DNA from 3 places in the Alteromonas sp. KUL17 genome. Region 1 is predicted to be linked to each of the others. Evidence: predicted binding sites of a transcription regulator. Region 1 holds the regulator's gene; each other region holds the start of a gene.
The links. Region 1 encodes sigma-54, which starts transcription at its own class of promoters, with help from an activator protein. Its sites were predicted from a motif close to GTTGGCACGNNNNTNGNNT; they were not measured.

Region 1 (6,919 bases):
TCTGCCATAAGGCGTTATTCCTACAAGCTAAAAGATGAACAATGCAGGCCATAGAGCCTAAGTGGGCGTAGAATATCGCAATTATGATGAGTCTGTCATGATAATTGCGTAGGTTTTGCGCAGGATTTTAAGATAACTGCGCTAAGTGTCGATTAATTGGTCAATGGATTGGGCAAGTAATACTATTCGTCTTCGTTAAATCTGCCCTCAATAAGCTCTTCAATAGCTGCAAGTGCATCAACAGCATCACTGCCGTCCACAATCACGTCTACCTGTTCACCTTGATGGCTTTCAAGCATCATTAATCCCAATACACTGCTTGCGTCTGCTTCTTTATCGCCTTTTTTTAAGATGATTTTAGCGTCGAATTGATTAGCCAATTTAACCAGTTGGGTCGCCGCTCTTGCATGCAACCCTAACTTATTGACGATAGTTAGCGTTTTTTGAATAGTCATTACTGATTCAGCTCTCTATGGCGAATTTGTACATCAGGGTGTATTTCACTGAAGGTTTTCGACAGGGTCTGTGCGATATAAACCGAACGGTGTTGGCCACCAGTACAGCCAATTGCTACGGTTACGTAACTTCTGTTATTGCGCTCTAAATGAGGCAGCCATGTCGTTATTAAATTCTGAATTTGCCAAATGAACTTGGTCACTACAGGCTGCGACCCCAAAAATACTTCTACTGGTGCGTCTAATCCGGTCAGGTGTTTAAGGTCGGGCTCCCAGTGGGGGTTAGGTAAAAAGCGGGCATCAAAAACGTAATCCGCATCTTTAGGAATACCGTGCTTAAAGCCAAAAGACTCAAACACAAGCACAAGGCGTGAGCTTTTCTTACCCAGGATACGCTCTCGAATTAACTCAGCCAGTTGGTGAATGGTAAGCTTATCTGTGTCTAAATATAAATCTGCGCGTTCAGCAATAGGAGCAAGTAGGGCAGACTCGGCTTTAATGGCTTCTGAAAGCGATTTATTAAGCTTGGCGAGAGGGTGAAGACGACGTGTTTCGCTAAAACGCTTAACCAGTACATCATCGCTCGCGTCAATGTAAACAATGGTCATCGACCACGAAGAAGGCAAGTAGTCTAAAATTTCTACCAAATCGTCAGGATTTTTAGGTAAGTTTCTCACATCGATACTTACCGCAACCTGATCGTACTCGTCAACAACTGTATGGGTTAAGGTGGGAAGTAAGTTTACCGGGATATTATCAACACAGTAATAACCTAAATCTTCCAATGCGCGAAGTGCGACAGACTTACCAGACCCCGAACGACCACTGATTATTATCAGCTTCACCTACTTTCTCCCTAATACTCTGGTTTTATCACATACGCGTTGTTGAATTAGGCGCCTACTAAACGGTTAATAGGCGCTTAATGTTTAACTTAATGCAGATAGAATATCGTCGCTTGTCGTTGCGCGACGTATTGCTTTAATCGTTTCTTTGTCGCTTAGTTTACCAGCCACGGTGGCCAGCGTTTGAAGGTGTCCTTCGGTCTGTTCCTCAGGAACGAGTAGCGCAAAAAAGATGTCTACGGGTTTCTCGTCAAGGGCGTCGAAGTCAATTGCTGGCGTGCTGGTTACAACAATGGCAATCACTTTCTCGAGGCCCGGCAGGCGTCCGTGGGGCAGGGCGATACCATTGCCAATGCCTGTACTACCCATACGCTCTCGAGCCATCAAACTGTTGAGTACCGTTGCCTGATCAATGTTCTCGTTTTGCTTGGCAGCGATATCAGCGATGATCTCAAGAATTCGCTTTTTACTATTACACTGAACCGCACACTCGGTGCGGTCCAGACTTACGATGGCTTGTATATCCATGCTTAATTAACTACTAATGTTTTTTCAGTTTTTCCTTATGCTTGATTACCTGCCGGTCGAGTTTATCAACCATGCTGTCAATCGCCGCATACATGTCGGTATTTTCTGAGGATGCGAATACTTCAGCGCCACTTAAATGAACGGTCGCTTCGGCTTTTTGATTTAATTTTTCAACGTTCAGGATGACATGCACATTAGAAATGTGATCAAAGTGACGTTCAAGTTTGCTGAACTTCGTATCGACATAATTACGCAAAGAGTCGGTGATTTCGACATGATGACCAGTAAGGTTGATTTGCATATTTCGTCTTCCTTATATTATTAAGCCCGATTAAATAAGGCTTTTGCGTTGGTTCGACGGCGGGATCGACAACGATTCCCGGTACTTTGCTATTGTTCGCCGGGCAACTTTAATGCCCTGTTCGGCCAACAATGAAGCAATCTTGCTATCACTTAGCGGCTTGCTAGGCTTTTCAGCGGCCACTAATTTCTTGATCAATGCACGAATCGCTGTAGATGAACATTCACCACCAGACTCTGTTGCAACGTGGCTTGAGAAAAAATACTTCAATTCGAAGATTCCACGTGGCGTATGCATGTACTTTTGCGTTGTCACTCGCGAAATAGTGGATTCGTGCATATCTACCATTTCTGCGACATCATTTAGCACCATTGGTTTCATCATTTCCGGGCCGTGCTCAAAAAAGCCCATTTGCTGCTGCACAATGCAGTTTGCAACCTTCATTAAGGTTTCGTTACGAGATTCAAGGCTCTTTATGAACCACTTAGCCTCTTGCATGTGTGAGCGGATGAATTGTGAATCGCTACTATTCTTGGCACGGCGACTCATTGCAGCGTATTGTTGATTTACGCTTAACTTAGGCAGACTGTCGGGGTTCAGCTCAACCACCCAACGGCCATTTTTCTTGGTTACTGAGACATCAGGAATAACGTACTCAGGCTCTTTAGTAACTAAAGCACTACCTGGGCGAGGATTCAAGGTTTGCAGTAAACGCATTGCCTCGCGTAGCTGATCTTCTTTCAATCGGCTTTTACGCATAAGCGTACGATAGTCTTTGCTGCTCAGTAAGTCAGAGTACTCTTCAATCAGTTGCTTTGCTTCAGCAAGCCAAGGTGTGTCTTCTGAAAATTGGCGCAATTGCACCATCAAACATTCTTGTGGAGAGCGTGAGCCAGAACCAATAGGGTCGAACATCTGAATGCGCTTTAGCACACATTCTATTTCGTCCATTTCAATCGGCTCTTCCATATCATCATCGTTAACCGCTTCTAAAATATCGTCAAGGGTAACGGTTAAATAACCTGACTCGTCAATAGAGTCGATGATTGCTGTAGCGATTGCGCGATCGGTATCCGAGAAATGGGTAAGGCGCATTTGCCAAAGAAGGTGCTCTTGAATATCTTCAGTAGTCTCACCTTGGAAGATTTGCTCGTCGTCATTGGATGGACCTGGAGCTGGCGAAGATGAAGCAGAGTAGTATTCGTCCCATGTGCTGTCGATTGGCAGCTCATCGGGAAGATCGTTTTTCTCAAGTGCATCGCCGGCTTCTAACGTGTCACTAGATGCAGAAGCAGTGGCCTCAGAGCCGCTGTCATCGTTGTCGATATTGTTCTTTTCTAGTTGCGGCTCGTCGTTACCTTCTTCAACTTCTAATAGCGGATTAGAATCGAGCGCTTCTTGGATCTCTTGTTGAAGATCAAGTGTAGAAAGCTGCAGCAGTTTAATGGCCTGCTGAAGCTGTGGTGTCATGGTAAGTTGTTGGCTAAATTTTAGCTGTAAAGATGGTTTCATCTACGTCTTATTTAAATGCTCTAAATTGAATATACCAGAGCGAAACTGAAAAATGACAATTCGGTTACATTAACTATAGCCTGAATTGTTCGCCTAGGTATACATCCCTTACTTTTTGATTACTTAAAACCTGTTCCGCCGTTCCTTGCGCAATAAGCTCGCCATGACTCACAATGTACGCCTTTTCACAAACATCCAATGTCTCTCGTACGTTATGGTCCGTGATAAGGATTCCAATCCCCCTATCGCGAAGATGTTGTATTATCTTCTTTATATCATTAACTGATATCGGATCAACACCAGCAAATGGTTCGTCTAACAAAATAAATTGCGGTTTTGCTGCCAGAGCGCGGGCAATCTCAACGCGACGGCGTTCGCCCCCTGACAAACTCATCCCCGTACTATTACGTATATGGTTAATATTAAATTCATCAAGTAGCGCATCTGCTTCTTCTTCTTGCTGTTGTGAATTTAAATCTTTACGGGTTTGCAAAATGGCCATGATATTTTCATGCACTGTGAGCTTTCTGAAAATAGAGGCTTCCTGCGGTAGGTAGCCTATTCCGCGGCGTGCACGCTCGTGCATGGGCTGATGAGTTAGCTCATTGTCGTCGATTTCAATCTTGCCTTTATCCAGATTCACTAAACCAACAATCATGTAGAATGTAGTGGTCTTACCAGCGCCATTTGGGCCAAGAAGACCAACAATTTGACCCGTTGAGACAGACAGACTTACATCTCGAACAACCTGTCTTGACTTGTAAGCCTTAGCAAGATTTTTAGCGCTCAAAGTTGCCATTGCTATTTATTGCCCTCGTTGTCTTTTTTGTCTTTCTTAGACGAAGTTTTGCGAATGGTCTCAGGTGTGAATACTGTGGTCACTCGACCCTCACCATCCTTACCTGCGCCGCCAGTCGCTAGCAATTGCTCGGTAATCATATCGAACGTGATGTTGTCACCCTGTACTTTACTGGTGTCTTGTTTCAACTCTGCGTTTCCGGCAAGAGAAATCGTTCGGTTTACCACTTCATAGCGTATTTCATTAGCTTTTGCCGAAACTGGCGTGCCGTCTTCCAATTGCTGGGAGTAGCTTGCCGGCTTTCCTCTAGCAATAAATATTTCACGACCACCACCGTCAGTGGCAATTACTTCCACTTCGTCGGCTTCAATAACCAAAGAGCCTTGAGTTATGAGTACGTCGTCTTTGTACAACGCGGTTTTATTTTTACCGTCGATAAACTGGGTGTTCGAGCCTATTTTTATGGGCTGCGAAAAATCATCTTCACTGGCGTGTACCGCACCGCTAGCGATGGCAAGCAATAAACTAGTTGCTAGGGGAATAAGTGGTTTGTACATGATCTAAAAGCTCGTATTCTTGTGTGCGTAAATTCGCGTTAAACCCATTACTTAAAATGACATATTGGGTGCCCAGTATTTCAACGGGTTGGTCAGATGTCATTTGCTTGGTTTCTAAATTAATTTGAATGTACTCGGTCGATATACTTCTGACAAAGTCATCGCCAGTTTGGTTCTCAATATTAACTTGGTTTTCCAGCTGGATTAGCTCGTTATTGTATAGTGTACCTTCATCAGCGGTTACCACCCATGGTGATGACGCGTTTTCTGTATAAAGGGTGTATTTAGGTTGCTGAAACAATACAAAGCCAAGCTGGTCGTAATGCTCCATCGACTCTGCAAATACTTTGTGATTTAACTCACCGTCTTGATTGTACAGCGTAGTGGTTAGATTTTTTGCTTTGTAGGCGGGCTTTAGCGCATCGTTTTCACGATTCCCCTGCGTTTCAGGCTGCTCTTCCATCCACGTAGGGATGTACATCAGCATCGCCAGAATAAATAGCGCCGATATACTTAATCCTAAGCGATTAAAGCCAAACAGGCTCATACACTAGCTCCAAAAATCTCATTTGTTACCCCTTTGGCCTGCAAAATGGTATCCGATATTTCTCGGACCGCGCCAAACCCACCGGGAAGGGTCGTAATCCAGTTTGCTTGTTTTGCTACGTAAGGATGGGCATCGGCAACCGCAATTTTAACCGCAACGTGCTTGTACATACCCGTATCTGGCATGTCATCACCTACCGCAGCCACTTCGTCAGTGTTTAACTCAAGGCGTTTCATCAGGTCGCTAAGCGCGTCTGCTTTATTCTCTTCGCCTTGAATTATATGTGCAACATTCAGTGCCTTCATTCTATTTTCAACAATGGCAGAGCGACGTCCAGTAATAACCGCAACATTCACCCCATTGCTCACTAGCGCTTTTACACCATATCCATCACGGGTATGGAATGCTTTAAGTTCTTCACCGTCGTTACCTAAGTAAATTCGACCATCTGAGAACACACCATCAACGTCGCATACCAGCAACTTTATCTTGGCTAGTTTTGCGAAAAGCGAGTCATTTATTTCCGTGTACAAGGTGGTTGTCATTTAAAGCACTCCTGCTTTTAGTAGCATATGCATGTTAAAAGCCCCAACAGGTTTGCGCTTATCGTCAGTAACCATTAACGCACTAATTTTATGGGTTTCCATCAAATTCAGGGCTTCTACAGCCAGCTGACCTGCGGTGGTAGTCTTGCCGCCTTTAGTCATTACTTCTTCTACTGTCGCACTGTGTACGTCTACGCGGGCATCGAGAATTCGTCGTAGGTCGCCATCCGTAAAGACGCCTGTCAGCGTACCGTCTGCCGCTATCACGCCTGTCATACCCAATCCCTTTTTAGATATTTCCAGCAGTGCGTCAGCGACAGAAGCACTGGCATGGACAAGTGGGATATCACTGCCGCTTAGCATGATATCGCTAACTTTAAGCAGAAGTTTTCTGCCTAAACTACCGCCTGGGTGCGAAAGCGCAAAGTCATCTGAGGTGAAACCTTTTTGGTCGAGCAGTGCTACCGCAAGCGCATCACCCATAACCAGTGTGGCGGTTGTGCTTGACGTAGGAGCAAGACCTAGCGAACACGCTTCTTTTTCAACGCTGATATCAAGTACGACATCTGCGTGTTGCCCCAATGAACTGGAAGCACTGTTGGTCATGGCGACCACCTGTATGCCTAAGCGCTTAACTACGGGCAATAAGTTAACTAGCTCGTTAGTCTCGCCAGAATTAGAGATGGCGAGTAAGACATCGCCTTTGCTTAGCATGCCCAAGTCGCCATGGTTGGCTTCACCAGGGTGCATGAAAAATGCAGGAGTACCTGTACTGGCAAGCGTAGCGGCAATTTTATTTCCGATATGCCCAGACTTTCCCATACCACTCA
Region 2 (6,919 bases), on a different contig from region 1:
TGAACCTGTAATAACGACGACATGAAACGTTGAACGTTATACTTTCGTAGAAGCAAAGAGTGTTCCTGTTTTGTAAATTATTGATTTTCGATAAAAAGTGTAATTTCAAGTTCTGTTTTTGAGTATTTGCAGCAATGGTTGAGCGCCAAGGCAAGCAAGAGGTGCAAAGTGAGAGAAAAATTTACAAACGAATGTATGGAGGCCAACAGCAGTTTTTTATGTTAATTTTTGGTGGTCTGTTCTAATTTGCAGATTAACATGACGCTTCTTTTCATAAGTCTTGTTTTACTGTGCATCTAGCGCGTAATTGCTTTGCCGTTCCCACATATTTTGATATGCTTGGTTAGTAGGTTAAACATTACAATTCAATAGTTTAAATATTCCTACAAATATTGCTTAACACGTTTTCTTTCGAGTAGAACTAATCTCATATTATTGGTTTTTACTCACTCAGAGTGTAGGTAAATCTTCAGCCTTACTTGTAACGTATTAATTTCTGAATTTCGTATTTTTTCTGGTGGACAAAGGCTGTGGAATCACAATCGTCTGTATTTATTCGACACTATGACAAACAATCATTAAAGGTGGTTGATGTTATATCTGGTATCTCACCAAATGCTATGCGCAGAGTATTTGGCGGCTGGATATTTTTCGCAGCTGTTGTCGGCGTTATTGTAAGTGTAGCACCAGATTTGAGCGCTCAATTTATCGGTTTAACACTTTTCGTTCTTGTTGCCTTTACACTCGTAATGTTTGGACAGAGCAGAATAGCGGAAGGCTGGCCAGCTATAATTTGTGACAACAACTACATCGGCGTGGTGAGAGACCCTGTTAAGAGAGAGTATATTTGTGTGAACTCTGCTCTGGTCAAAGAAGCTAACCCCACATTAATAAAACCCAACAAAAAAGCGGTTGAGATTGTGTTAGATAGCGAACAACTATCGGCAGAAGATCAAGAGGTGCTAAACCAAGCGGTTTGGCCTCGGGATAACAAGCTAATAGGACTAGCCCATTTTAAAAAGCGTGAAGAGGCGTGTGATAGCCTCATGTGGTGTGTCAAACATCGTAGCTCTCATTAGATTTACAGTCTTGAGTATTACTCCTTGTCCGTGATTAGCGCTAGTTCGGTATAAAGCGGGTAGTGGTCTGAGCCTATGCTTTCAAGTTTCTCTATATTGACCAATGCAAAATGTTCCGAGTGAAATACGTGGTCTAACGGCCATTTCACTAAAGGATATTTCGCGTGAAATGTATTGAAAAAACCGCGCCCCTCTCGTGGGTCTAAAAGTCCGCTTATTTTCTTGAACTTTCTGGTAGTAGGTGACCAAGCTACATCGTTAAGATCGCCAGCGACGACAATAGGGCCCTCTGTTTCAGCTATTTCTTCCCCCACAACAGTAAGTTCTACGTCTCTGGGCTTTGCATACGTGTTTTCTGTTGGGCTTGGTGGTTTTGGATGAAGAAAATATAGCGTGACATCTTGTCCGTGGTGATTGATTTTCACTTTCATGGACGGCACATCTTCTTCTATTAAAAATCGCAATGAGACCTCTTCAAAGGGAAGCTTACTATAAAGGTGCATACCGTAGAGGTTTTCGAGTGGGCAAAATTTACGATACGGGTATTCAGATTCAATTTCACTGATGCCTTTCTGCCACTTCTCATTAGATTCCAACGTTACGAGAAAATCAGGTTGCTTATTACGTACATGTTCAATGAGCTTGCGAAAATCGTCATTAGGCATATACACATTGCTTGATAAAACACTTAGCTTTTGGCTCGCACTCTCAACCTCGACGTGCCTAACTTCTCTTTTATACAGAGGGGTATAAGGAATGATCCAGATAACCTGATAAATAAGGCTAACTGTTAATCCAGCGACAATAATTACTGCTAGGCTATCTATCTGTGCGTAATAGGTTGATTCAAAAATATGCCCAGCAATTAACAAAGAAATGATAGCTGCTATTTGTAGTCGCGGAAATTCCCACACTCTTACTAACCAATGAGAAGAAGGAAGCAAAGGGGCCCAGCTTACGGCTATAAATAAGACTGAAACAGCAGTAAGTGCAGTATCCATGTCTAGTTGGTCCTTGAGTTTAATTAACGAAAAACACTCCACCTGTTGCTTCTGTCTGCAAAACTAAATTGATGACTATAGCTAGGGCCTGTTGACCTTTGGTGTACGAATTTTGGTCTAAATGGAAGCCTTTTAATCGCGAAACAGTCCTGCAAGCCTAGCGGGCTAAGTTAAAGGACTGTGACAAAGAGTAAAAGGCTTCCATAACGACCCCTTCGGGCAGCGCCTTTGTGCCATCTATACTGCGTTGAATGTTCTCGATTTAGAACCACTAAACCGTCAAACATTCGCCTTGTCTAGATGGCACACAGACCGCTGCAAAAATGTACAAAAAAGGTCAACAGGCCCGAGTGAAGCGATACAAATCGTTATAACTACGGCAGCTTTGTGAAATAAGTTTAACCTAAGTATCACTGTAACTTAGCGGCGGCCAACGACAAAAAGTTATCCCCTAGTACAATTGATAGGTGCTTTTCTTAAGTGAAGTTGACGAGTTTTGGGCATTAACAAAATTAAGTAAAAAGTTCTCAAACAAAGGCAAAGTTTGCAAAACAAAACTTACTTAACTAGCCCTGGATATTAATATTTATCATATAAAACAATGCCTTATTTTGTTGGCAAGGAATTGGCATGACTATCTACGAGTTTCGACAAAGGAGAAATGTTATGAAACGTTCACTTATTTCTATGATTGTTGCTACAACTTTGACTGCAGCTGCATATGCAGGTGACATGGACACAGACAGCACAACTAATAAATGGGAGAAAGGTGCCAAAGACGCATGGATTGATGGCAAAGCAGAAGCAACGCTGTTGTTCAATGGTAACCTTGATTCATTCGACATTAACACTGACGTTAAAAACGGTAATGTCGTTCTTACTGGTAAGGTTGAGAACTCTGTTGATAAAAAGCTAGCGGAAGAGCTAGTAGCGAATATTGACGGTGTAACGTCTGTAGACAACAAGCTAACGGTTGTCTCTGACAAAGATATGGAAGGCGACATGTCAGATGACATGGAAGATACTGTTGACGAAGGCACAAGCGAGTTAACTGACGCCAAAATCGCCACAGTAATCAAAACTCGTCTTCTTATGGATACCGATATTTCAGGTTTCGACATCGATGTTGACGTAGAAAACGGTGTAGTAACACTGACTGGCGACGTTGATTCTGATGCTGAGCGTGATCTAGCTGTGGAAATTGCCAAGAATGCATCTGACGTAAAAGATGTTGAAAGCAACCTTCGTGTAGTTACTGAAACTGCGATGAACTAATATCATTGTTGCTTTACACAAAAAAGGGGCCTCGGCCCCTTTTTTTCTGGTCACGTTTTACAGAGCTTTTCAAATCGCAACAAACAAAGGAAGCACAGCTGCTAATATTTGTCAGGAGGACTCATTCACCATTCTCCACCTTTTTTCCATTTAGTATCATCTTACGTGCTCTAGCATCCGAGTGGCGTATCATATCGTTAATAAGCGACGTCTCAGGCATATTCTTCCAGTATTTTTTTGGCATTGAACTTAACAATGCCTTTGTTTTTACGCGGGCAGGATTAAATATATTTGCATAATACGTAAGCCAGTATTTTTCAATTCTGTCATCATTTGGAATGATACTAGGATCAGGATTATCTTCCAAAACAAGTGTTTTAGTATTCCAATGCGCAGCTCGATAAGGGGTAAGTATTGACCAACACATATTTTTAAAACGCGTCTGAAAAAAATCGAGCTTCATTTCCAAGCTGAAGTGTTCTGGTTCATACCACGCAATAAAATGCTCTTGTCCGTCAAGTACGACTTCTCGAAATCTCAAAAAAGCACTTATCTTATATGCATCGCGTTTTACTGCTTTAGCCAGCACGTTGAGACGCAACACATCTTCATCAGTTTTTAAGTGAATAAGGTTTCTGTTTTCGAAAACTACTCGCCATAAAACGCGGTAACATAAAGCGAAACGATCGGTGGCTTGGTGGCATAACGCATACTTCAACAGCGTTAAAACTGATCTGGGAATTCTGTAATTCGTTTGGCTTTCACCAATAGCGTTGGCCGAATCGGTCACGGCAAACCAGTCGTCTTGGTTAGATTGCGAAGTTTGCCATGTAACGTTCTCGGGAGGTATGTGTTGGGCTAGACATTCTCTCGATGCTTTTCGCCATTCGTCGTATCCGGGCACTGATGAAATTGTTACTTTTTTCATTGCGGTACCAATTAGATTAGGCGCTGAACAATTCAAACTGTTTTGGTTGTTTAAATTGCTGTTCAAAGTTACTGCTATCGAGCAAATGTATAGCGGGGGAATAATCACTAACAGTAATGAACGGTTTTAATTTTTGTAAGGGTAAACGCATTTTTGTGAGATCGAACCAGCTAAGCTTTGTGTAACGTCGAATAGCCAAAATTTTTTGTACTGTGCGTGCTCCCAGTCCAGGAACTCGCAATAAAAGTAGCTTGTCAGCTTTATTTAAATCGATGGGAAATATGTGGCGATTGCGTAGCGCCCACGCAAGCTTGGGGTCGTGCTCCATATCTAGCATGTCGTTGTGTACGATTTCATCTAAACCAAATCCATAAAAGCGCAGGAGCCAATCGGCCTGATAAAGTCGGTGTTCACGGATAAGTGGCGCCGGTTTAAGAGGCAAGACTTCAGACGCATCTGGGATGGGCGAAAATGCAGAATAGTAAACGCGCCGCAATTTTTGTTGACCATACAGTTTGACACTCGTGCCAAGGATAACTTTATCATTTGAGTCATCGGCTCCTATGATCATCTGAGTGGACTGTCCGCCAGGAGCAAAGCGAGGTGGGCGTTTGCCCGAGTAGGTTTTATCTACTTTGTGTTCATTTATTTTGTCTTTCAATGTATTCATTGAACCGTGAATTTCACCAAGGTCTTTTTCCGGGGCGTATTTGTTCAACGAATTTTGCGTCGGCATTTCGATGTTTATACTTAGCCTATCGGCATATAAGCCAGCTTCAGCCTGTAGTTCAGGAGATGCATTCGGAATGGTCTTAAGATGAATGTATCCTTTAAATCCGTGATCAATGCGAAGAGACTTCGCGATGCGTACCATGCTCTCCATAGTCAGGTCAGGAGAGCCGACAATACCGGAACTTAAAAATAATCCCTCAATGTAGTTACGCTTATAAAAATTAAGCGTTAAATCAACTGTTTCTTTAACGGTAAAACGCGCTCGTTGAACGTTGCTAGACACCCTATTGATGCAGTAATGGCAATCGTATATGCAATAGTTGGTCATTAGGATCTTAAGTAATGATACGCATCGACCATCAGGGGTAAAGCTGTGACATATCCCTGACCCTCCTGTGAGCGAACCTATTCCTGTTTTGTCAGTTTTACCTGCTTTTCGTTTACCGGCGGAGCCACTTGCGCAAGAAGCGTCATACTTAGCGGCATCTGAAAGAATTTCGAGTTTTTGAATAAGTTTGTCATGCATCGCAAATGGTCACTTTCTCTAGGCAAATGTACGTGGTAGACGGTCTGAAAAAAAACAAGATTCCATACCAGTACTTTGCTTGTTGTGGTATATCTCAATACTGTATAAGTGTACAGCATTAAGGAGAGTGAGTTTATTAAATTTGAAAGGAAAATTTTATCTTACTGTGTGTAGAAAGTACCTTATACAACTTTAGTATAAGTTTTGGGTTGGTCTAAGCTTCTGAAAAATAAAGATTAACTATATGGTGCGGAAGGTGCATATGGTTAAGTAGATATGAGTGAATCACTTGATGTATTAAATAGACGAAAGTTTGTATTGTCAGGCAGAAAACATCTGCTGCAACGTGAAAGCTAGAAACTTAAATAGTCGAATGACTCAATACATTGGTGATAAATAGTTTTAATTAAGTGGATTGTAGCGAGCTTATCGATACAAGTGCAAAATCGTTCAAGGAGTGGGGCATGAACTTTTTAAAGTGGGTTTATTCAGGCTTAGTGGTATCAGCAATCATTGTTATAGTCGGTGTAATTGGGCAAGGAAAGCTATCCGTAAGCCAAGCATCAGCTGATGACGAACAGCGCCCCGTTCATATGGATATTCAAAAAGTACAGCGCAACTTCTCATTGGTAGAATTTGATTTGTCGAAAAAGGCACATCTATTGAGAAAAACGCGTCTAGAGCACTACATTGCACAGGCTAAGCAAGCCGATTTAAGAGGTTGGAAATTTAAGCGTGATGAGTTTGTTGAGCGCGCCGAAAATATTCTAAATCACCATCTTACTCAATACGCGAATGATGTTAGTCAAGATGCGGAAACTTATACCGTTCAAGCAATCTAATACAAAGGCTAAACATGAAAACGCGCCCAACATTCTTACAATGTAGGGCGCGTTTTTCGTTTGAGTGTTTTCCAAATTTATTCCGACAGCGCAGAAATATAAGCTCTTACCACTTTTTCAACAAAGGCCTGACAATCTTTGGCCGTGGTTGGGTCATATTCACCATGGTTGGTAATGTTGTTCGACAATACGCGAATACCTAAAAAGGGAACGTGGTAGGCATGTGCAATCTGCGCTGCAGAAGCGGTTTCCATTTCTTCCACACTCGTTCCCATATTCTTATGGAGCCATGCTATTCGATCTAACTCGTTATTCCAAAAGTTACCGCTGCCAATCGTTCCTTTAACGACGTTCCCGCGTTTGTACTGCTTGGATAGCGATAGAGCTAGGTTGATGAGCTGTTTGTCTCCTAAATAAAAACGCAACTTTTCTGCGTCCTTAGCGCTACTCCCTTCTCCCGCGCTTCCTTCTGACGCCATAAGATCCATCGGCAGCCAATTAAACGGTTGAGAACCTTCTCCTTGAGCCAGCTTGGG
Region 3 (6,919 bases), 230 kb from region 1:
GCCGGTGCGGTTTGATGAAGAAATGCGTACTTGTTACCCATGTAAAGCAGGTCGCGAAGGACCGCAAATAGATGTTCGTGTACACCACGAACGAGTTTTTCGTCAACGAAAGCCACTTCAGGAGGGTTCACGAGTTCTATTTTTACGCCCCGTTCACGACGAATGAGTTTTATTTCAAAATTTTCATAAGGAGCAAAAAGTGCTTCGAAATTGTCTTCGTCAACGCCGCTGTTCAATACTGCAAGGCAACAGTTTCTGAACATAGCAAAGAGCTCGCTGTTGGTGGCGTCTTGAAGACGAGAAACTTCTACTTGTGATAGCTGGCTCATCCAGCCAACAGGGTTAAGCTGCACTTTCTTCATATTTTTACTTCCTATAAGTCAGTGCTTAAATCAGTGACTACGAGGTTGCGGCCGTTTCGTTTTGCTTTATAGAGGTACTCATCGGCGCGTTCAAACACAGTTTCGGTAGTATCATTGTCATTGAAACAGGTTGCGCCAAAAGATGCGGTGATTTTTACTTTTTCTTGCTTGAATTTAAACGGCATTGCAGCAAGTTTAGTTCTAACTTCATTAAGCTTTTTATCTATATCTGCCATCTGCGCCTGAGGCAGTAGCATTACAAACTCTTCTCCTCCCCACCTGGCAATAAAATCATTTTCGGACAAGCTTTGTTTTAAGAATTTACTCACTACCTGAAGGGTTTTATCGCCTGCTGCGTGCCCGAATCTATCGTTGATTGACTTAAAATGATCAATATCCACAACGGCGACCGCAAGCAAGTCACCATTTTCTTTAAATTTAATGAAAGCCGCTTCCAGTCTCTCATTATACGCCTGCCTGTTTGGAAGCCGAGTGAGGGGGTCGGTGCGGCTTTGCATTGCTTGTTCGGCCAGCTTCTTTTTATAGACGCTGGTTTGCTGCTGAAGTGTATCTATTCGCGATTGCATAGAGGAGAGCAGTGCCATTAGCGCTTCTTGACCTTGCTGATCGTTGCTTTGTTGCTCGCTTAACGTAGTCACAAGCTTTTCTACGCGAAACTGTGTCTGCTCTTTAAGTGCTTCTAGAGAACTGCTTTCCGATACGGCTTCTTCGATGTGAATAATGTCACGTTTAAGTTGCTCATTACCAGCTTGGCGCTGCTCGAACTGGGCTTGGCTGCCTTGGATCGTATTGCTGACGTCACTACTCACTTCACCTAATGAACGGTGCAGACTCTGAATCACTTTTCCTGTTAAGCTCGCCTCTGACATAGCGTCTTGAACGATCATGCGCAAAATTACAACGCAGCTTTTAAGCAGCTGGTCTTCATCCATGCCTTTATCAAGACGTTGCTTTATATCATTGAGTTGCTGATCGTTAGGTTTTTTTGTGCATAGGAAGCAATAAGGTGATTAAGCTCAACCAAAATAGAACGGTAATGAGGGTTATCATCTTTAATCGAACGAGCCGATGTGCTTTCATTGTTAGTGGACTTAGTTTCTGTGGTTTCAGATGGCTCAAGTCCAACCATTTCCTTGTTGAGCGCAATGCGGTGAAGCGCAATGGCTTTAGAATAGAGTTTGTAAATACTGAAGATATCACCTACAGGTTGATTTAGCTTAATCAATTCCTGCGTGGTTAACCCTTTTAATTCAGTATCTTCAAATACAATTTTCTGTAGTTGTTTCATTGCATCTTCTAGCGATGAAACAGTATCAACACTGTATTTTCTAAGCGTTATTTCTTGATGCTGAAGTGATTTGTTGAGTTTCTCTATGCTCACAGCGGCAAGACTAAAATTAGGTGTGCCAGAAAGGTGGCCTCGTAACACCTTAAGTTCAGTATCGATCTTATCCGAGAAGCCCTCATAAAATGCTGAGAGTTTCACAATAAACTGACAAAGAAGCGCGTTATTTTGTTTTAGGGTTTGTAGTTGTTTTGCTTCCATAATCTCGTCTTTGTTCTAATTCGCTATTACTGCCGCGGCTTAGGTAGCGTTGGTAGGTACTTCACCGTTATATTACTGACGTGCTTGACGATGATTAGCATAAGGCGCTTCGTAATTTGAACGGAAAGGGTTGATATCTAAACCCCCTCGTCGTGTGTAACGCGCACAAACGGTTAACTTATCTGGCTGACAATGCTGCATGATGTCGTTGTAAATGCGCTCAACGCATTGCTCATGAAACTCGTTGTGTTGCCTAAAGCTAATTAGATATTTCAAAAGCCCTTCGTGTTCAATAGCTTTTCCTTCATACCTTATTTGAATACTAGCCCAATCTGGCTGACTTGTGATTAAACAATTAGATTTAAGTAAATGAGAAACAAGCGTCTCTTGAATTCCTGTTTCATTTTTCGCAACAGTCAAATATTGAGTATTAGGGGAATATTGATCGATTTCTACATCCAGACTATCTAACAAGGTTCCGTTAAATTCTTGGAATTGTAGCGAAGAAAACTGCTCTGGAAGAATTAGTTTAACCTCGACAGGCTCCCCAGCGCACGCTGACAAATCCGCTTGAAGCACTTGTCGTAAGTCCTCTGCTGAAGCGAATTTTGTTTGGTTGAAGCTATTCAAATATAGCTTAAATGATTTTGATTCGATTAGGTTCTTTGAGGTAATAGGAACGTGGCATTCTAAAATTGCCACATTAGGTTTACCCTTTAAATTTAGCCAAGAAAGTTCGTATCCTGTCCAAGTGTCGATACCATCAAAAGGTAAACCTGAGCCAGCCAAGTTTAACGTATCACGACTTAAACTGCGCGGCACGCCTTGCAACAAGTCAGGATTATATTCAAATTCATAGTCAACCTGTTTACCCAAAGAGAGGTCATCAGGTGCAGAGATAGTAATTTTTTGAGGTGAGTTGTCCGTCGACATAAGAACCTTTTATGCATCTACGCGGGATTTAAATTGCTGAACTGCACAGCGACACACGGTCTTACAGCACAGTAGAATTAACCCCAGTATTGACTTAACTGTTTAGTTGTATAGTGTACCCCAAAAATACGCAGGTAACGTCATAATGGCTCTAACAATTTCAGCACAATTAGATAAATTTGTATCATCTTATGTCGAACAGGCCGAGGCCGAGGGACTCAAGATAGCATTTGATAGCGAGTGGCCCTCGCCGTGCTATGAGACGACGGCGCAAGACGGTGAACTTGTAAGATGGTCTCCTACGCTTCAATCGCCTCTGCAGTCTTTCAGTAATGTTGAAGAGGCATTATCGCTAGAGCTAAATCCTGACTACTGCGAGTATTTTACTCGTTACTACAGCGATAATTTAAAGGCTAACGCCCCGCAAGGTCGCTGTGAATTGCTTCAAGTTTTCAATACCGAAGATTTTGAAAGATTACAGCAAAACTTGATTGGGCATTTGTTGATGAAGCAAAGACTTAGGCAAGCGCCAACATTGTTTTTTGGTTTAACTGACGAAGAAGATTTTATTTTAACCGTTGTCAACGAAAGTGGCGAAGTGGCACTCGAGCAGGTTGGCAGAGAGCCTGCCAAAATTCTTGCGCCATCTCTTGCGGTGTTTATTGAGCAGCTTACACCTGCTATATAACGTTAATGCGTTGACTGACGTCAATCAGACCTAAAATTACCGGCCTGCAAAACTAAAAGCTATTAGGCGTTAATAATTTTATGTAGCGCCCGCTTTAACTCCGCCACTTCTTTTTCTAACGTCTCTACCCGTGCATGCAAATTGCCCGGCTCATCAGTTGTGGCGACAGGATTTTGTTGCGCTACGTTTTCTTCGTTAGATACCTCTAGCTTAGGTTTGTGTGCGTTAAATCGCTTAATCGCTTCAATAGCTTCGGTTACCGATACCTTAAAGGGAGCTTTTGCACGTAAAATGCCTACGGACGGTGTTTTTCCTTCTTTATGCATTTGAAGGCACAAAACGTGAAGTTGCTGCAGGTTAGCGTTACTCATAATACGAAAATGGTTCAAAGTCATGAATAGTAGCAGTGTAGCCTGTCTACGTAGTCAATTTCACTAATAAGTTACTGATTTCACTATTTTTCAAAGTCTTCGTAGAATGGTGTTGTTAAAATTTTTATAAAAATCAATGATTTAATTTTTGGCCTTAATCTTGTTTACCAATCATAACTTACATTATCACGCATAAACGCAGTGGTTCTTACGTTAGCGTATTTATGTCTATTCAGTGTCGGTTCACAAAGTAGGCGTAGTATCGAATAAAAAACAACACACATAATTAAGGAATTCACATGAAAACGGTTCTTCTTTCAGTAGCTTTGGCATCTTCAGTTTTGCTTTCAGGTTGTGTCGTATCAGTAGGTGGCGGTTCAGATAGTCACTATGGTGCTGATTGGGAAGACAGAGAGTTTAACAATCGTAAACACATCGCGAATCTTGAAACAGGGACAACGTACGAAAGTGTATTGAGAAAAATGGGCGTTGCGGATTTCAACGAACTGTTCGAAAAGCAAGACGGCACATATCGCGTACTTTACTACCGAACTCAAAAAACGATGGGCGATGGTATCACCACAAAAGACGAGTGTACGCCGTTGGTTTTCAGAAATGGAAACTTAGTTGGCTGGGGTGACAGTGCTTATAGCTTAATGCACTAATAATCGTTAGTTGGTAATTGATTACGAAAGTAGGCATTACTTACTATCTTTAAATGTTAATAAAAAGTTAACATGCAGGTTTTTTTCGCGTAGGCTAAAGTTTAATCAGTTTAAGTGGGTGGTTGGCGCAATGATAAAAGTTGTGCGGTAGTGTCCACTTCTCCCATTTTATTTAAATGGGTAAAAGCAGCTGTATAACTTTGCGTACAAGGAGCCCCTGATGAATACTGATGCTAATAATAATGCAATAGCCCCCTTGCAAGACACGGTCAAAGCCATCTATCTATCTGTAGATGATCTCAAAGTTGCCGCCTCTATTCTTTACAATGCGTATGTAGATGACCCATTGTTCATTGACATTTTCCAAGCAGAAAAAGAAGGTTATGAAAGCCGTTTACGGTCAGCTATCCGTGAAGAGCTCAATGCATTTTGGGTTGCAGAGCAGCCGATGATTGGCCTGTTCGATGATGAGCGGCTTATTGCCGTTGCATGCTTGACCGCGCCCGATGCAGCATTTGGTTCAGGACGTTACTGGCACTGGAGATTGCGGATGCTTTTAACGGCAGGTTTGTTCGGTACAAAGCAAATGCTAGAGAAAGAAGAAAAAGTGCGAGCATTAGTTCCCGCCGATAACTTCCACATGCTGAGTTTCATCGCAGTGCATCCAGATTATCAACATCATGGGCTTGGGCATATTTTACTTGGCGCTATTGATAGCGTGGTAGAGGAAGATGAAAAAAGTGAGGGTGTTTCGGTATTCGTGACTATAGAAAAACATCGCGCTTTCTTTAACGATGACAATTATCAGGTTGTAGGACAACTAAGCCTTTCTCATGTGAACGGTGAGGTAATGTTCAGGCTAAAATGATGTTTTTTATTCGTTGTGATACTCCTACCAAAACGTCATACGTTGCAGTTCCAACCTTTACACCAAATTTACTACAGCGTTTGTAAGACATTTCCTACAAACGCTGTGAGTGATCTTACCTAAATGATGAAAGATTAATTCATACTAAAGTATAAAGTTATTGATTATATTGAAGTTTTTAAAGATTAGTCAAAAGTCGTACAAGAATCTTTCTTAAATCTCTGTAATTCAATATGGCGGTAATAATTGGAAGGCATACTATGGACATGTCACAAGGAAACACGACGAGTCACGGATTGAGTCAAGGATCATCAACGGAATAAGTTAGGACAACTTAAGGATGAGACTCCCACAAGGCAGTGGGGAAAGGGAAAGGAAAGCAGATAGGACACTGCATTAACAGGACGTTAGAAACGGATTTTAAAGGATTCAAGGAAATTCAGGGACGAAGTAGGTGATAGGACATCACATACAGGACGTAGCAGGGAAAAACGGACAAGAGCTAGCATGGAGCTAGAGGCAAGAAGCCAACGGCAGGATAGCCATTAAGGAATTTCTAGTTTGCATGGACGAGCAAACCAAGGACGAAAGAAGGACATGCTAAGGGATTGGCAAAGCTGTAGCAGGATGTACAGCAAATAATGGAATGAGGGAAGGGAACGTCAGCGGAGTCTGACAAGGACAGCCTCAGGATGAGGAACACTGTATGAAGGATGTACAGTAAATTAGGATAAAAGGAAAGGGACCTACGCATGGATGTGTAGCTCGCACAGGAAGGCGCGAGAGTAGATGGAAAGGGGCGTATACGGATTTTAATCGGGAAGATTTTAGTCGCAAAGGATCGCGGAGAAGGATACTCAAAATTCCAGGAAAAAGGGGAGCCGTTAGGTTCCCCTTTTTTTTGAATTTTTGGAGTGGTCTAAAAGCCTAAGTGCATTCGGACATATTAGCTCATACCCTATGCGGTGGCACCTCTGTTCGTATAACCCTTACACCTATTAACTCTACTTCTCCGGTATATCTGTCCTCACCATTACTCGAAAACTCAAAGTTGAATACACTGTGCCAGTCAGGCTTTCCATATTTGAATGAAAATCGTGTTTTAGCTCTTGCCACACTCAGCAATTGTAAACCGTGTTTATCGCAGTATTGCTTTAGGTAAGTGTTTGTTTGCTCAGAAATGGCTCGAATGCGCCAAAACTGATAGCCAGTAAACCCAATAACCATCCACACCACTAACTCAAGTAACGTCATTTACTTTCTCGCTTGTGCAAACAATTGTTGAAATGCATTGCTGAGAATCTGAGGGTTGGCTTTGGAATGCAGGAGTGTTAGCACTTGTCTGCGTAACTTCGGGACTTGTACTAAATCTGAAAAGAAGCCTGCGAATAATGCGCCCTTATGACCCTCTTTTTCATCAACGTTTGCCGCCTGCTCTAAAAAGGCACTAAGCAGTAGTGGTTCC

Region 2: the regulator sigma-54 is predicted to act here: its motif matches at 2,694-2,712, upstream of KUL49_RS04945 (BON domain-containing protein).
Region 3: the regulator sigma-54 is predicted to act here: its motif matches at 4,069-4,087, upstream of KUL49_RS00180 (DUF3192 domain-containing protein).

What each region holds. Positions count from the first base shown of each region.
Region 1 is NZ_BJKJ01000001.1:276,169-283,087, reverse strand. Features, by position in the region: gene mgtE (magnesium transporter) at 1-8, opposite strand, end outside; gene KUL49_RS01170 (HPr family phosphocarrier protein) at 183-455, opposite strand; gene rapZ (RNase adapter RapZ) at 455-1,300, opposite strand; gene ptsN (PTS IIA-like nitrogen regulatory protein PtsN) at 1,385-1,828, opposite strand; gene hpf (ribosome hibernation promoting factor) at 1,842-2,129, opposite strand; gene KUL49_RS01150 (RNA polymerase factor sigma-54) at 2,160-3,641, opposite strand; gene lptB (LPS export ABC transporter ATP-binding protein) at 3,715-4,440, opposite strand; gene lptA (lipopolysaccharide transport periplasmic protein LptA) at 4,443-4,997, opposite strand; gene lptC (LPS export ABC transporter periplasmic protein LptC) at 4,966-5,544, opposite strand; gene kdsC (3-deoxy-manno-octulosonate-8-phosphatase KdsC) at 5,541-6,089, opposite strand; gene KUL49_RS01125 (KpsF/GutQ family sugar-phosphate isomerase) at 6,090-6,919, opposite strand, start outside.
Region 2 is NZ_BJKJ01000004.1:27,053-33,971, reverse strand. Features, by position in the region: gene KUL49_RS04955 (hypothetical protein) at 531-1,079, shown strand; gene KUL49_RS04950 (endonuclease/exonuclease/phosphatase family protein) at 1,097-2,080, opposite strand; gene KUL49_RS04945 (BON domain-containing protein) at 2,747-3,355, shown strand; gene KUL49_RS04940 (TIGR03915 family putative DNA repair protein) at 3,477-4,283, opposite strand; gene KUL49_RS04935 (putative DNA modification/repair radical SAM protein) at 4,300-5,541, opposite strand; gene KUL49_RS04930 (hypothetical protein) at 6,006-6,383, shown strand; gene KUL49_RS04925 (5'-methylthioadenosine/S-adenosylhomocysteine nucleosidase) at 6,461-6,919, opposite strand, start outside.
Region 3 is NZ_BJKJ01000001.1:44,463-51,381, reverse strand. Features, by position in the region: gene ppnN (nucleotide 5'-monophosphate nucleosidase PpnN) at 1-362, opposite strand, end outside; gene KUL49_RS20990 (GGDEF domain-containing protein) at 374-1,315, opposite strand; gene KUL49_RS20985 (hypothetical protein) at 1,336-1,929, opposite strand; gene queF (NADPH-dependent 7-cyano-7-deazaguanine reductase QueF) at 2,002-2,862, opposite strand; gene syd (SecY-interacting protein) at 3,008-3,550, shown strand; gene KUL49_RS00185 (hypothetical protein) at 3,613-3,921, opposite strand; gene KUL49_RS00180 (DUF3192 domain-containing protein) at 4,221-4,586, shown strand; gene KUL49_RS00175 (GNAT family N-acetyltransferase) at 4,807-5,454, shown strand; gene KUL49_RS00170 (DUF3301 domain-containing protein) at 6,406-6,708, opposite strand; gene KUL49_RS00165 (DUF3549 family protein) at 6,709-6,919, opposite strand, start outside.